DNA from 2 places in the Pseudomonas sp. 1L-C-7-B-C1 genome. Region 1 is predicted to be linked to the other one. Evidence: predicted binding sites of a transcription regulator. Region 1 holds the regulator's gene; the other holds the start of a gene.

Region 1 (7,118 bases):
TCAGAGAAGTGGAATCGGCGACGATGCGCCCGGTCTCATCGAGCAGCACCAGATCGCCCTTGTAGGGCGCGGCCGTAGCCCGGTCGAACAGCACCAACTGCCGTAACTCCGGCGAAATCGTCATGACATCGGGTCGTCGCCATGCAGCGATCAGGCCCTGAAGAGAGGTGTCGTACAACTCGGCGTTACGCTGCACATCCGCATCGATCAACTGAACCACGTTGTTCGCCGAGCGCACGGCGGCTTCGTTGGCGGTGCCCAGCTCCCGAAACAATAACCAGGTGACGATGGCCAGGATGGCTCCCACCGCCAGGGCGCTGCCCAGCATCAGCATCTTCTCGGACCCTGATCTGATCCCTCGCGCTAATGGAGGCATGGCTGTCAGTGGCATCGATCATCTCTGACGGGGAAGGAAAGCGTCGTGCAGCGGTAAGGCTTATTCGCCTTCGTCAAACTTGTTGTTGATCAGTTCTACCAGCCCGGCCAGGGCGGCATCGGCTTCGTCACCTTCGGTGGCCAGGTGGATCAGGGTGCCCTTGCCGGCGGCGAGCATCATGACGGCCATGATGCTTTTGCCATCGACCATGGTTTCCGGCGTGCGGCCGACCCTGATCTGACACGGGTACTTGCCGGCGACACCCACGAATTTGGCGGCGGCCCGGGCGTGCAGACCCAGCTTGTTGATGATGGTGATTTCTAGAGCGGGCATCGCGAGGGAGGTCCTTTCAGCTTAGGTCGCGGTGGCGGACCTGAACATTCTTGAGCGATTGCTGCAGCACCTGACCCAGACGTTCAGTCAGGTAGACAGAGCGGTGGTGTCCGCCGGTGCAGCCAATGGCAATCGTGACGTAGGCGCGATTGCTGGCGGCGAAGCGCGGCAACCACTTGTTGAGGTACGAAAAGATGTCCTGGAACATTTCCTCGACGTCCGGTTGAGCGGCGAGGTAATCGGCCACCGGCTTGTCGAGGCCCGACTGCTCACGCAGTTCGGGCTTCCAGTACGGGTTCGGCAGGCAGCGCACGTCGAACACCAGATCGGCGTCAACGGGCATGCCACGCTTGAAGCCAAAGGATTCGATGAGGAAGGCAGTGCCCGGCTCGGGTTTGTTCAGCAGGCGCAATTTGAGGATGTCGCGCAACTGATAGAGATTCAGGTGCGTGGTGTCGACCGTCAGATCAGCCAGATCGATGATCGGACCCAGCAGGGTTTTCTCGTCACGGATCGCTTCGGCCAGCGAGCGCGTCGCCGTGCTCAGCGGATGACGGCGACGGGTCTCGGAAAAACGCTTGAGCAGGGTAGGTTCATCTGCATCGAGGAACAGCACGTCGCACTGGATGTGCCGGGCGCGCACCTCGGCGAGCATGCGCGGAAATCGCGTCAGGTGACTGGGCAGGTTGCGTGCGTCGATCGAGACCGCTAGCAGCGGCTCAGCCAGTTCGCTGTTGATCAGCGCGCGTTCGGCCAGCTCCGGTAGCAGGCCGGCAGGCAGATTGTCGACGCAGTAGAAACCGCTGTCTTCAAGGACATCAAGGGCCGTGCTCTTGCCGGAGCCGGAGCGGCCGCTGACGATGATCATGCGCATGGTCAGTGACCGTTCTGGACGTCGAGCACGACGTTGTAGAGCTCTTCGTCGGTTTTGGCGCCGCGCAGGCGCTTACGCGCATCGTCACGGTCGAGCATGCTGGCGATCTGGCGCAGGAGTTCCAGATGAGCATCAGTGGCCGCTTCCGGGACCAGCAGCACAAACAGCAGGTCAACCGGTGCGCCGTCGATGGCGTCGAAATCGATGGGCTTTTCCAGATGGAGTACGGCGCTAACAGGCGTTGAACAGCCCTTCAGCCGACAGTGGGGAATGGCGATGCCATTACCGAATCCGGTGGAACCGAGCTTTTCACGGGCAATGAGGCTTTCAAACACGACCTGCTCATCCAGATCAGGCACTTGCGTGCCGATCATTTTGGCGATGCTTTGGAGTACGGCTTTTTTGCTGCCGCCTGGCACGTTCACGAGTGAACGGCCAGGGGTCAGGATATTTTCAAGTCGGATCATGGGTGGGGAGTGTCAGCGAGCAGTCGCGCCTTGCAGCAGACTTTGCTGTTTTTCCTTATGTTTTTTGAGTTGGCGGTCAAGCTTGTCGGCAAGCAGGTCAATGGCTGCATACATGTCGTCGTGTTCGGCGTTGGCAACCACTTCAGCGCCAGGAACGTGCAAGGTGGCTTCGATTTTCTGCTTGAGCTTCTCGACCTCCATGGTGACCTGCACATTCGTGATCTTGTCAAAGTGGCGCTCCAATCGGGCGAGTTTCTCGCCGATGTAGGTACGCAGAGGTTCAGTCACTTCCAGCTGGTGTCCACTGATGTTGACTTGCATACAGCTTCTCCTTCGTTGCCAGTGCATTAAGAGGCAGGCGTGATGCCTGCCACTGGAACGCTTTGACGTGTGACCTTTACATCAGTCGCTTGCGTTCGCTGGACGGCGAGATCCCGAGGGATTCGCGGTACTTGGCGACTGTGCGACGGGCCACTTGAATGCCTTGTGCTTCCAGTAAACCAGCGATCTTGCTGTCACTCAACGGCTTTTTCTGATTTTCCGCAGCGACCAGTTTTTTGATGATCGCGCGAATCGCCGTGGACGAGCATTCGCCGCCTTCCGAGGTGCTGACGTGGCTGGAAAAGAAATATTTGAGCTCGTAGATCCCGCGCGGCGTGTGCATGAACTTCTGCGTGGTCACCCGGGAAATCGTCGATTCGTGCATGCCAACCGCTTCAGCAATGTCATGCAGAACCAGCGGCTTCATGGCCTCGTCGCCGTACTCCAGAAAGCCGCGCTGGTGTTCGACGATCTGCGTGGCCACCTTCATCAGCGTCTCGTTGCGGCTCTGCAGGCTCTTGATGAACCAGCGCGCCTCTTGCAGTTGATTGCGCATGAACGTGTTGTCGGCACTGGTATCGGCGCGACGCACAAAGCCTGCATATTGCGGATTGACCCGCAGGCGCGGCACGGATTCCTGGTTCAGCTCCACCAACCAGCGCTCGTTGTCCTTGCGCACGATGACGTCAGGTACGACGTATTCGGGTTCGCTGGATTCGATCTGCGAGCCCGGGCGCGGGTTGAGGCTCTGGACCAGCTCGATGACCTGGCGCAGGTCGTCTTCCTTGAGCTTCATGCGGCGCATCAGTTGCGCGTAGTCGCGGCTGCCCAACAGATCGATGTACTCGCTGACCAGCTTCTGCGCTTCTGCCAGCCACTTGGTTTTGGCCGGCAACTGGCGAAGTTGCAGCAGCAGGCATTCGCTCAGGTTGCGAGCGCCGATGCCCGCAGGCTCGAACTGCTGGATGCGGTGCAGAACGGCTTCGATTTCGTCCAGCTCGATATCGAGCTCGGGATCGAACGCGTCGAGCAATTCGTCGAGTGTTTCGTCGAGGTAGCCCTGGTTGTTGATGCAGTCGATCAGGGTCACGGCGATCAGGCGATCGGTGTCCGACATCGGCGCCAGGTTGAGCTGCCAGAGCAGGTGGCTTTGCAGGCTCTCGCCAACGGAGGTGCGGGTGGTGAAATCCCACTCGTCATCATCATTGCTGGGCAGGCTGCTGGCGCTGGTCTGATAGACGTCTTCCCACGCCGTGTCGACCGGCAGTTCGTTGGGGATGCGCTCGTTCCAGTCACCCTCATCCAGATTGTCGACGGTAGGCGCCGACTCCTGATAAGTGGGTTCCTGAACGTCAGCGTTGGGCTTTTGCTCTACGTTATCGGCCAAGGGGTCGGCGTTGTCGAAATCGTCGCCTTCCTCCTGCCGTTCCAGCATCGGGTTCGACTCCAGCGCCTCCTGAATTTCCTGTTGGAGATCCAGCGTCGACAACTGAAGCAAGCGGATTGCCTGTTGCAGCTGAGGTGTCATCGTCAGCTGCTGGCCCATTCTCAAGACTAGCGAAGGTTTCATGGCAGGGCTTAACACCTTATTCGCCGGCGCACTGCGCGCCATTTACTACCAGGGCGCCGAGGGCGCCAACTTAAGCAAATTATATGCCTGAAGCTGGAGGGTTTGCCTAGAGTGTGATGACAATTAAAAAACGAGGTCGGCGATGGCATCCGTTATGGGAGGGCGCACGACCTCATGTCATCACTGCGGTTACAGGCGGAACTCGTGACCCAGATACACTTCCTTGACCAACTGGTTGGCCAGGATGGACTCGGCGTCGCCTTCGGCAATCAGCTGGCCATCGTTGACGATGTAGGCGGTTTCGCAGATATCCAGCGTTTCACGCACGTTGTGGTCAGTGATCAGCACGCCGATCCCTTTGGCCTTGAGGTGGTGAATGATCTGCTTGATGTCGCCTACGGAAATAGGGTCAACACCGGCAAACGGTTCGTCGAGCAGAATGAATTTCGGCGAAGTGGCAAGGGCGCGTGCAATTTCCACACGGCGGCGTTCACCGCCCGACAGGCTCATGCCCAGGTTGTCGCGGATGTGGGTGATGTGGAATTCCTGCAGCAGGCTTTCCAGCTCTTTGCGGCGGGCCGCGCGATCAAGCTCCTTGCGGGTCTCGAGGATCGCCATGATGTTGTCCGAGACGGAGAGCTTGCGAAAGATCGACGCTTCCTGTGGCAGGTAGCCAATACCGGCACGGGCGCGGCCATGCATCGGCTGGTGGCTGACGTCCTGGTCGTCGATCAGCACGCGACCCTGATCCGCCTGAACCAGGCCGACGATCATGTAGAAGCAGGTGGTCTTGCCAGCGCCGTTGGGGCCGAGCAGGCCTACGATCTGGCCGCTCTCGATGGACAGGCTGACGTCACGTACGACCTGGCGGCTTTTATAGGCTTTGGCCAGGTGTTGGGCTTTCAGCGTTGCCATTACTGGGCCTTCTGCTGGTCGGTTTTCTTTTTCGGCTGGATGACCATGTCGATGCGAGGGCGTGGTGCGGTGACCTTGGTGCCGTTGGCGCGGCCGGCGTTCACGACCTGCTTGACGGTGTCATAGACAATTTTCTCGCCTTCGGACGTGTTGCCGTCGTTGACCACTTTGGCTTTGTCGATCAGCACGATGCGGTTCTGCGCCGCGAAGTATTGAATAGTGACACCCCAGGCCTGAACGATCGGCTTGTCCACCGATGGCTTCTGCTCGTAGTAGGCCAGGTTGCCCACGGACGTGAACACGTCCACGTCGCCTTGCGGTGTGCGGGTGATGGTCACAGTGTTGCCGGTGATCTTCATCGTGCCCTGGGTGATGATGACATTGCCTTTGTAAGTGGCGATGCCTTGCTTGTCGTCCAGCTGCGCGTCATCCGACTGGATGTGGATGGGTTGATCGCGATCCGTCGGCAGAGACCAGGCGCTCGCGCTTCCCAGTGCTGCGCTCAGGCCGAGCAAAAAAGGAAGGGTTTTAACGAGCCTCATACTGTCCTCTTACGTTGGATAGCAGGTTCATCCTGCTTTCTTTCAGATACGCTTTCATACCCGTGCCGGTCGTTACACCGCCAAGGCCGTCGATTCTAACGGGTTGGGCAGTCTCCGCATATTGCTTCTGCGGGAATACAGTCATGCGGCTGCTGGTGATGATAGTGGTGCGGTTCTTTTCGTCGGTGCGGTTGATGCGCACCGAGTCGATCAGCTCGACGTGATCACCGCCCGGCGACACCTCGGCACGAACGCTCTGTACATGCCAGGGGAAGGTCGAACCTCGATACATCTGCAGCACCGGCGTAGTCATCAGGGTGACGTCGGTGGCTTTCAGGTGCTCGACCTTGTCGGCGGTCATGTCGTACTGCATGGTCCCGTCGGGCAGGTACTGAATGCTGTGGGCGTTGGTCGCATAGTAATCGACAGCGCTTTCATCCACGGCAGCCTTGGGTTGATCGAGGAAGCTTTCCGGACTGATGTTCCAGTAGCCGACCGCTGCCAGCAGCAGAGCCAGCACCCCGAACAGCAGAAATGTTCGAAACTTTTTGCTCAGCATAAATGCACTTCTATAGGTAGGCGGCGTGAGCCGCTTCGAGGTTACCCTGAGCTTTCAGGATCAACTCGCAGAATTCGCGGGCAGCGCCTTCGCCGCCACGTGCCTGGGTGGTGCCATGGGCATGCTCGCGGACGAAGCCGGCAGCGTTGGCAACCGCCATGCCCAGACCGACCCGGCGAATGACCGGCAGATCAGGCAAATCGTCACCCAGATACGCGACCTGCTCGTAGCTTAGATTCAGTTGCTGCAAAAGCTCATCAAGGACCACGAGTTTGTCTTCGCGGCCCTGATAAAGATGTGCGATGCCGAGGTTCTTCGCCCGCCGCTCAACCACGGGGGTCTTGCGTCCGCTGATGATGGCGGTGGTAACGCCCGAGTTGATGAGCATCTTGATGCCCTGGCCATCGAGCGTGTTGAACGTCTTGAATTCGCTACCGTCTTCGAGGAAATACAGGCGCCCATCGGTGAGCACGCCATCGACATCGAAGATCGCCAGTTTGATGTTCTTGCCGCGTTGCATCAGGTCATTCATATCGGCGCTCATTTACATGACTCCTGCGCGGAGCAGGTCTTGAAGGTTGAACGCGCCAACAGGGCGATCGTTCTCGTCGACCACGATGAGTGCGCCGATCTTGTTGTCTTCCATGATTTTCAAGGCTTCGGCCGCAAGCATCTCCGGGCGCACGGTCTTGCCGTGGACGGTCATCACTTCATCGATGCTGGCCTGGCGTATGTCGATCGGGCGATCCAGGGTGCGACGCAAATCACCGTCCGTGAAGATACCGGCAAGGCGGCCATCGCTCTCGACGATGGCAGTCATGCCCAGCCCCTTGCGGGTCATTTCCATCAGCGAATCGCGAAGCGGCGTGCCCCGTGCAACCTGCGGGAGGTCGACGCCAGTGTGCATGACATGCTCGACCTTCAACAGCAGCCGGCGACCCAGCGCACCGCCCGGGTGGGAAAAGGCGAAGTCTTCGGCGGTGAAGCCTCTGGCGTCCAGCAGCGCAACGGCCAGGGCGTCGCCCATGACCAGCGCCGCCGTGGTGGAGGAGGTGGGCGCCAGATTCAGCGGGCAGGCTTCTTTTTCGACCCGCGCATTGAGGTTGACGTCTGCGGCCCTGGCCAGCGTTGACTCCGGGTTGCCGGTCAGGCTGATCATCT
Region 2 (7,118 bases), on a different contig from region 1:
TCAGGCCGAACCAGGCCAGCACGCCAAGGAATGCGAACAGCCACAGGCCCAGTTGGTACTCGCCGGTGTTCTGCTTGATCGCGCCGAGCCCGGCGGCCAGCAGGAAGCCACCGATGCCGCCGGCCATGCCGATCAGACCGGTCATGACGCCGATCTCTTTGCGAAAGCGTTGCGGTACCAGCTGGAACACCGCGCCGTTACCGGCACCAAGGCCGAGCATGGCCGCGACGAACAGCGCCAGTGCGGCCCATGAGCTGGGCAGGTTGAACCCCACGGCGGCGATGCAGATCGCGGCGACGGCGTACATGCCTGACAGCGTGCGAATCCCGCCGAAGCGGTCGGCGAGGGCGCCGCCCAGTGGCCGCATCATGCTGCCGCCGAAGACGCAGGCGGCGGTGTAGTAACCTGCGGTCACCGGGCTCAGGCCGTATTGATCGTTGAAATAGCCGGGCAGGGCGCTGGCCAGGCCAATGAAGCCGCCGAAGGTCACGCTGTAGAAGAACATGAACCACCAGCTGTCGCGGTCGCCCAGGGCCTTGAAATAGTCAGCCATGGATTTGGCTTTGGGCCGTTCGGGGGCGTTCTTTGCCATGAGCGAGAACGCGATGAGGGTCAACAGCAGCGGCGCCACGGCAAAGCCGAACACGTTGTTCCAGCCGAAGCTGGCCGCCAGTACGGGTGCGATAAGGGCCGCGAACACAGTGCCCGAATTGCCGGCACCGGCGATGCCCATCGCTTTGCCCTGGTGCTGCGGCGGATACCATTGGGAGGCCAGCGGAAGCGCCACGGCGAAGGACGCGCCGGCCATGCCAAGGAACACGCCCAGCAGCAGCGCCTGTTCATAGCTGTGAATACCCAACTGCCAGGCGCCCAGCAGCGCGGCGATGACGATGACCTGGCCGATGATCCCGGCGGTCTTGGGCGACAGCTGGTCGGCGAGCATGCCCATGATGAAACGCAGTACGGCGCCCGCCAGAATCGGCGTCGCGACCATCAGGCCGCGTTGCTGGGTGGTCAGGTGCAGATCGGCGGCGATTTGCACGGCCATGGGACCGAGCAGGTACCAGACCATGAAGCTCAGGTCGAAATACAGGAACGCTGCGAACAGTGTCGGTTTATGGCCGGCTTTCCAGAAACTCGTGTTCATCTAACACCTCATCTGCAGGGATTCGTGTTCGGTCGAGAGATTGCTCGCACCGCTACGGGTCAGGTCTTGCAGGTGAAGCACCATACCGGTACTCCACCCGCCCCGATGTGTTCAGGGCAAAAACGAAAAAACGCCGCAGCCCTGTGCGCTTTCGCGAAGGGGTGCGACGTCTTTGTCGTGAGTGGGCAACCGCCGTTGGCTACCTGTGATGTGTACGTAGCAATACATGGGCCAGATGCGCGCCAGACGCCTGGTCGGATCAACCGGGCCGGCCCTGCGCATTTTTCGTAGGCGCCGGCTTGCTGGCGAAAGCGGCGGGCCAGCGGCGCAGATCTCAGCTGACACAATGGGTTCGCCAGCAAGCGGGCTCCTACAGGAGTGGGTGTAGTCAGTTACGCCAAGGTCGTCCGGGACTGAATGCGATCAGCCCAGCAACTCGCTCATGGCAATGATCTGCTCCGCCACTTGAATCAGCTTCTGCTGTCGGCTCATGGCCTGGCGCCGCATCAGGGTGTAGGCCTCTTCTTCGTTGCACTGCTTCATTTTCATTAACAGCCCCTTGGCCGTTTCGATGCGTTTGCGTTCGGCCAATTGCTGATCGCGGGCCTGGAGTTGCGCGCGCAGGTCCTGATCGCTTTCGAAGCGCGCCATGGCCACGTCGAGAATCGGCTGCAGGCGTTGTGCGTGGATGCCTTCGACGATGTAGGCGCTGACCCCGGACTTGATCGCCTGGCGCATCACGACGGGGTCGTGCTCGTCGGTGAACATCACGATCGGCCGCGGCAGATCGCGGGTCACCAGCACCACTTGCTCCAGCACGTCACGGCCTGGCGATTCGGTGTCGATGAGAATCACGTCCGGCCGCACGGCCTGGACCCGGCCGGGCAGGTCGATGATCAGCCCGGATTCGTCGATCACCTCAAAACCGGCTTCGGTCAGCGCGGCCTTAAGGCGCCCGACCTTTTTGGGCGTGTCGTTGATCAGCAGGATTCGCAGCATGGTGGCGTCTCCTCAGCGATCAGCATGAACGGGGGCGGCATCGGCCAGCGCGTGCAGCTTGAAGCTGCGGGCGTAACGCGCCGGGTCGCTGCCGTCCCAGATTTTGCCGTCGATCAACTGGCTGCTGCGCATGGGCGAAGGCGGTACGGCAATGCCCAGCGCCTCGGCGGCCTGGCGGTACAGCCCCAATTGCTGGACGCCGCGGGCGACGCCGAGGTAATCCGGGTCTTCACGCAGCAAGCCCCAGCGGCGGAACTGGGTCATGAACCACATGCCGTCGGACAGCCAGGGCATGTTCACCTGGCCGTTGCCGTGGAAGCGGATCGCATGGTGGTCGTGCCACTGGTTGCCGAGCCCGTCGTCGTATTCGCCGAGCAGCCGCGATTCGATGGTGCCCACCGGTGCATTGACGTACTCGGCGGCGCTGAGCAGCTGCGCGGTGCTGCGCCGGTTGTCGGTGCTCTCTTCGATGAAACGGCTGGCTTCAAGCACCGCCATCACTAGCGCCCGCGCCGTGTTCGGGTACTGCTCGGCGAATTCCAGGCTGCACCCCAACACCTTTTCCGGGTGATCCGGCCAGATGGCCTGGGACGTCGCCAGGGTGAAGCCCAGGTTCTGCTGAACTGCGCTGGCGCCCCACGGCTCGCCGACGCAAAAGCCGTCGATGCGTCCGGCCTGCAAGTGCTCGACCATCTGCGGCGGCGGCACCACCACGCTGTCGACGTCGCGCAACGGATGGATGCTTTGGCTCGCGAGCCAGTAATAAAGCCACAAGGCGTGATTGCCGGTGGGGAAGGTCTGGGCAAAGGTCAGTTTTGAGTCGCTTTGGTGCGTGCGCCGGTCCAGTGCATCAGGAGTGGTCACGCCGGCGTCCTGCAGTGACCGCGACAGGTTGATGCTCTGGCCGTTCTGGTTCAGCCCCATCAGCACGGCCATGTCCTTCGCCGGTCCGGCCAGCCCCAGCTGGACGGCGTAGACCAGACCGTAGAGGCTGTGGGCCGCGTGCAATTCGCCGCTCACCAGTTTGTCGCGCAGGTTGGCCCACGACATCTGCCGGTGCAGGTTGATATGCAGGCCGTAGGGCTGGGCGAAGCCCTGGGTCGCGGCGACGATCAGCGAGGCGCTGTCGGTGAGCGCCATGAAGCCAAGGTCGACACTGGTCAGTTCCAGTGCATCGCTGCCGTTGACCCAGGCCAGCGAGGGGGTAAGCGTGTCATTCATGAGTGCCATTCCGCGTGGAGGCCGACGCGCTGGTCAGCGCTGCCGATCGTCCAAAAAAAACGCCGCCTCGCCCCGATTGAACCGGGGCGACAGCGACGTCATTGTCCTGTGTCTCGCTCCGCCATTGGATCGAGTCGATACAGGACGCCAAGCAAGCCATATGCCAGCGGGAGCCGAGGTTGTAAGCAAAGTTCTCGACATGCCTCGCGCTACCCTGCAGCGGCGTTTATAATCCGCCGCTGATCCCAGCCGCAAACGAGCCGCGCCCTCCCATGTATAACCTGGCCCGCCAGTTACTGTTCAAACTCTCCCCTGAAACCTCCCACGATCTGTCCATCGACCTGATCGGCGCGGGCGGGCGTCTGGGGCTCAACGGCCTGTTCAACAAGGCGCCGATGCAGTTGCCGGTGACCGTCATGGGCCTGCGCTTCCCCAACCCGGTCGGGCTGGCGGCGGGGCTGGACAAGAACGGCGCGGCCATTAATGGTTTTTCCCAGCTGGGCTTCGGTTTTGTCGAGATCGGCACCGTCACGCCGCGTCCGCAGCCGGGCAATCCGAAACCGCGCATTTTCCGTCTGCCCCAGGCGGATGCCATCATCAATCGCATGGGCTTCAACAACCTGGGCGTGGACAATCTGATCAGCCGGGTGCAGGCCGCGCAGTACAACGGCGTGCTGGGCATCAACATCGGCAAGAACGTCGATACGCCGGTCGAGCGCGCTGTCGACGACTACCTGATCTGCCTGGACAAGGTCTACGCCCACGCCAGTTACGTCACCGTCAACGTCAGCTCGCCCAACACACCGGGCCTGCGCAGCCTGCAGTTCGGTGATTCGCTCAAGCAACTGCTGGAAGCCCTGCGGGTGCGTCAGGATGCGCTGACTCAGATCCATGGCAAGCGCGTGCCACTGGCCATCAAGATTGCCCCGGACATGAGCGACGAAGAGACCGTGCTGGTGGCCAGCGCGTTGCTGGAGTCGGGGATGGACGCGGTGATTGCGACCAACACCACCCTCAGCCGCAAGGGCGTGGAAGGTCTGCCACACGGCGATGAAGCGGGTGGCCTGTCAGGCGCGCCAGTGCGCGAGCAGAGCACGCACATCGTCAAGGTGCTGGCCGCTGAGTTGGGTGGGCGCTTGCCGATCATTGCGGCCGGCGGCATCACCGAGGGCAGGCACGCGGCCGAGAAAATCGCCTCAGGGGCGAGTCTGGTGCAGATCTATTCGGGCTTCATCTACAAGGGGCCGGCGCTGATTCACCAGTCGGTGGACGCTATCGCAGCAATGTCTCGGTAATCATCCGAAACGAAAAGAGGGGTTCCGACTGGAACCCCTCTTGGGCCTTGGCCCGCCGCCCGGGTGGGACGTGCGTGGTTACGGTGAAGCGGTCAGATGTTTTAAAAGCGTTAGTTCAAGAAGCTTTAGGTCAGGCTGTAACGTGAGGGTTGCGTCAGCCGACCGCGTGAAGTTCGTTGAGTCTGTGAATGCCCGCAGTGCCGGTCATACCGTCCCAGTTGTCGCCGCGTCCTTCTCGCCAGCCATTGATCCAGGCTTGACGCACTGACGGTAGAGTAAATGGGCAAAGCTCACGGGATTTACCGGATACGCCGTACTGGTATCCGCGCGAAAATGCTCTTTCCATCGGATCACGCTTAAGTCTTCTCATAGGGTGTTGCCCTCGTTTGTTGACTGTAATGTCCCTGGAGACCTCAGGTTGAGGTCCGGCAGAAAATCTTCTGCCGTTAGCGGCCCGCTGCCGGCGTCGCGGGCTTGATGCCACCGCCGTTGCGGCGATGACCTTGGGTGATTTCTAACCAATGAGCGGTACGCTGTGAATGATCGTTTTGTCATAAGAACGTAACCATTCAGGCATTACGACCATAAGCGCTGATGCGTTTCAGCGGTGTTTTGACAGAGAGCCCCCTCAAAACGGGGCTTTCACGCGGCAGTGCAAGTGTTTCGCAATTGAGAGTGCTGGCCGTTTGTGGTCAGTGGAAAAACGACGAAGGGTCAGCGATGTGACTTTTTATTGCCGCCGCCGTCGTGCTGAATAGCGTTTGTTAATCATTTGTCGTCAGCCCTCACGTGCTGGCGGACCGTCGCACTCGAAATGTATCGGTGCGAGGGACAGGCACAAATTGTGTGCCGCGCAGGCGTCCTCCCTGAAAGGCGTCTGTTGCAATCGGGCCGGACAATGCGTTGTCCGGCCGCTATAGCCCAAGGCTCTGGAATACTCATGTCGGACCGTTACGAACTTTTCCTCACCTGCCCAAAAGGCCTCGAAGGCTTGCTGGCTGAGGAAGCCACCGCCCTTGGTCTCGAGGAAACCCGCGAACACACTTCCGCCATCCGTGGCACCGCCGATATGGAAACCGCCTACCGGCTGTGTCTGTGGTCGCGTCTGGCGAACCGGGTGCTGCTGGTGCTCAAGCGTTTCCCGATGAAAGACGCCGAGGACCTTTATCACGGGGTTCACGACATCGAGTGGGCGGACCATCTGGAGGCGGAAGGCACGCTGGCCGTTGAGTTCAGCGGTCACGGTTCGGGCATCGATAACACCCATTTCGGCGCCTTGAAGGTTAAAGACGGCATTGTTGACCGCCTGCGCACGGCAGACGGCGTACGCCCCTCGGTCGACAAACTCAATCCTGACCTGCGCGTGCACCTGCGTCTGGACCGGGGCGAAGCGATTCTGTCCCTGGACTTGTCCGGCCACAGCCTGCACCAGCGCGGCTACCGTTTGCAGCAGGGCGCCGCGCCGCTCAAGGAAAACCTGGCCGCCGCGATCCTCATCCGCTCGGGCTGGCCGCGCATTGCCGCTGAGGGTGGCGCGCTGGCTGACCCGATGTGCGGCGTGGGTACGTTCCTGGTCGAAGCGGCGATGATCGCTGCCGACATCGCGCCCAACCTCAAGCGCGAGCGCTGGGGCTTCTCGGCCTGGCTGGGCCACGTGCCGGCGATCTGGCGCAAGCTGCATGACGAAGCGCTGGAACGTGCGCAAGCGGGTCTGGCCAAGCCGCCGCTGTGGATTCGTGGTTATGAAGCCGATCCGCGTCTGATCCAGCCGGGCCGCAACAACGTCGAGCGCGCCGGCCTGAGCGAGTGGATCAAGATCTACCAGGGCGAAGTGGCAACCTTCGAGCCGCGTCCCGATCAGAACCAGACCGGTCTGGTCATCTGCAACCCGCCGTACGGCGAGCGTCTCGGTGACGAAGCCAGCCTGTTGTATCTCTACCAGAACCTCGGCGAGCGCCTGCGTCAGGCCTGCCTGAACTGGGAAGCGGCGGTGTTCACCGGTGCGCCTGACCTGGGCAAGCGCATGGGCATTCGCAGCCACAAGCAGTACGCGTTCTGGAACGGCGCACTGCCGTGCAAGCTGCTGTTGATCAAAGTGTTGCCGGATCAGTTCGTGACCGGCGAGCGTCGTACCCCGGAGCAGCGCCAGGCCGAGCGTGAGCAAGCCGCTTATGACCAGACGCCGGACGTCGCCCCGGAGCGCCAGTACAACAAGAACGGCAACCCGATCAAGCCGACGCCCGCACCTGCGCCGGTCATTGAGCAACCGCGCCTGAGCGAAGGCGGGCAAATGTTTGCCAACCGCCTGCAGAAGAACGTCAAGGCGCTGGGCAAATGGGTCAAGCGCGAGGGGATCGATTGCTACCGCGTCTACGATGCGGACATGCCCGAGTACGCCATGGCCATCGACCTGTACCACGATTGGGTACACGTCCAGGAGTACGTGGCGCCGAAGT

Evidence for each region. Region 1 encodes sigma-54, which starts transcription at its own class of promoters, with help from an activator protein. Its sites were predicted from a motif close to ANTGGCATNNANNTTGCTNT; they were not measured.
Region 2: AC0Z8Z_RS13435 (CmpA/NrtA family ABC transporter substrate-binding protein) is a predicted target of sigma-54. The motif match lies at 3,516-3,535, and genes of this name have one in related genera.

The regions. Positions count from the first base shown of each region.
Region 1 is NZ_JBXAWH010000001.1:465,950-473,067, reverse strand. It holds gene AC0Z8Z_RS02150 (sensor domain-containing diguanylate cyclase) at 1-391, opposite strand, end outside; gene AC0Z8Z_RS02145 (HPr family phosphocarrier protein) at 437-709, opposite strand; gene rapZ (RNase adapter RapZ) at 726-1,583, opposite strand; gene ptsN (PTS IIA-like nitrogen regulatory protein PtsN) at 1,586-2,050, opposite strand; gene hpf (ribosome hibernation-promoting factor, HPF/YfiA family) at 2,063-2,371, opposite strand; gene AC0Z8Z_RS02125 (RNA polymerase factor sigma-54) at 2,448-3,941, opposite strand; gene lptB (LPS export ABC transporter ATP-binding protein) at 4,131-4,856, opposite strand; gene lptA (lipopolysaccharide transport periplasmic protein LptA) at 4,856-5,398, opposite strand; gene lptC (LPS export ABC transporter periplasmic protein LptC) at 5,385-5,957, opposite strand; gene kdsC (3-deoxy-manno-octulosonate-8-phosphatase KdsC) at 5,968-6,501, opposite strand; gene AC0Z8Z_RS02100 (KpsF/GutQ family sugar-phosphate isomerase) at 6,502-7,118, opposite strand, start outside.
Region 2 is NZ_JBXAWH010000007.1:284,513-291,630, reverse strand. It holds gene AC0Z8Z_RS13445 (nitrate/nitrite transporter) at 1-1,147, opposite strand, end outside; gene AC0Z8Z_RS13440 (ANTAR domain-containing response regulator) at 1,571-2,146, opposite strand; gene AC0Z8Z_RS13435 (CmpA/NrtA family ABC transporter substrate-binding protein) at 2,159-3,367, opposite strand; gene AC0Z8Z_RS13430 (quinone-dependent dihydroorotate dehydrogenase) at 3,640-4,662, shown strand; gene rmf (ribosome modulation factor) at 4,817-5,032, opposite strand; gene rlmKL (bifunctional 23S rRNA (guanine(2069)-N(7))-methyltransferase RlmK/23S rRNA (guanine(2445)-N(2))-methyltransferase RlmL) at 5,603-7,118, shown strand, end outside.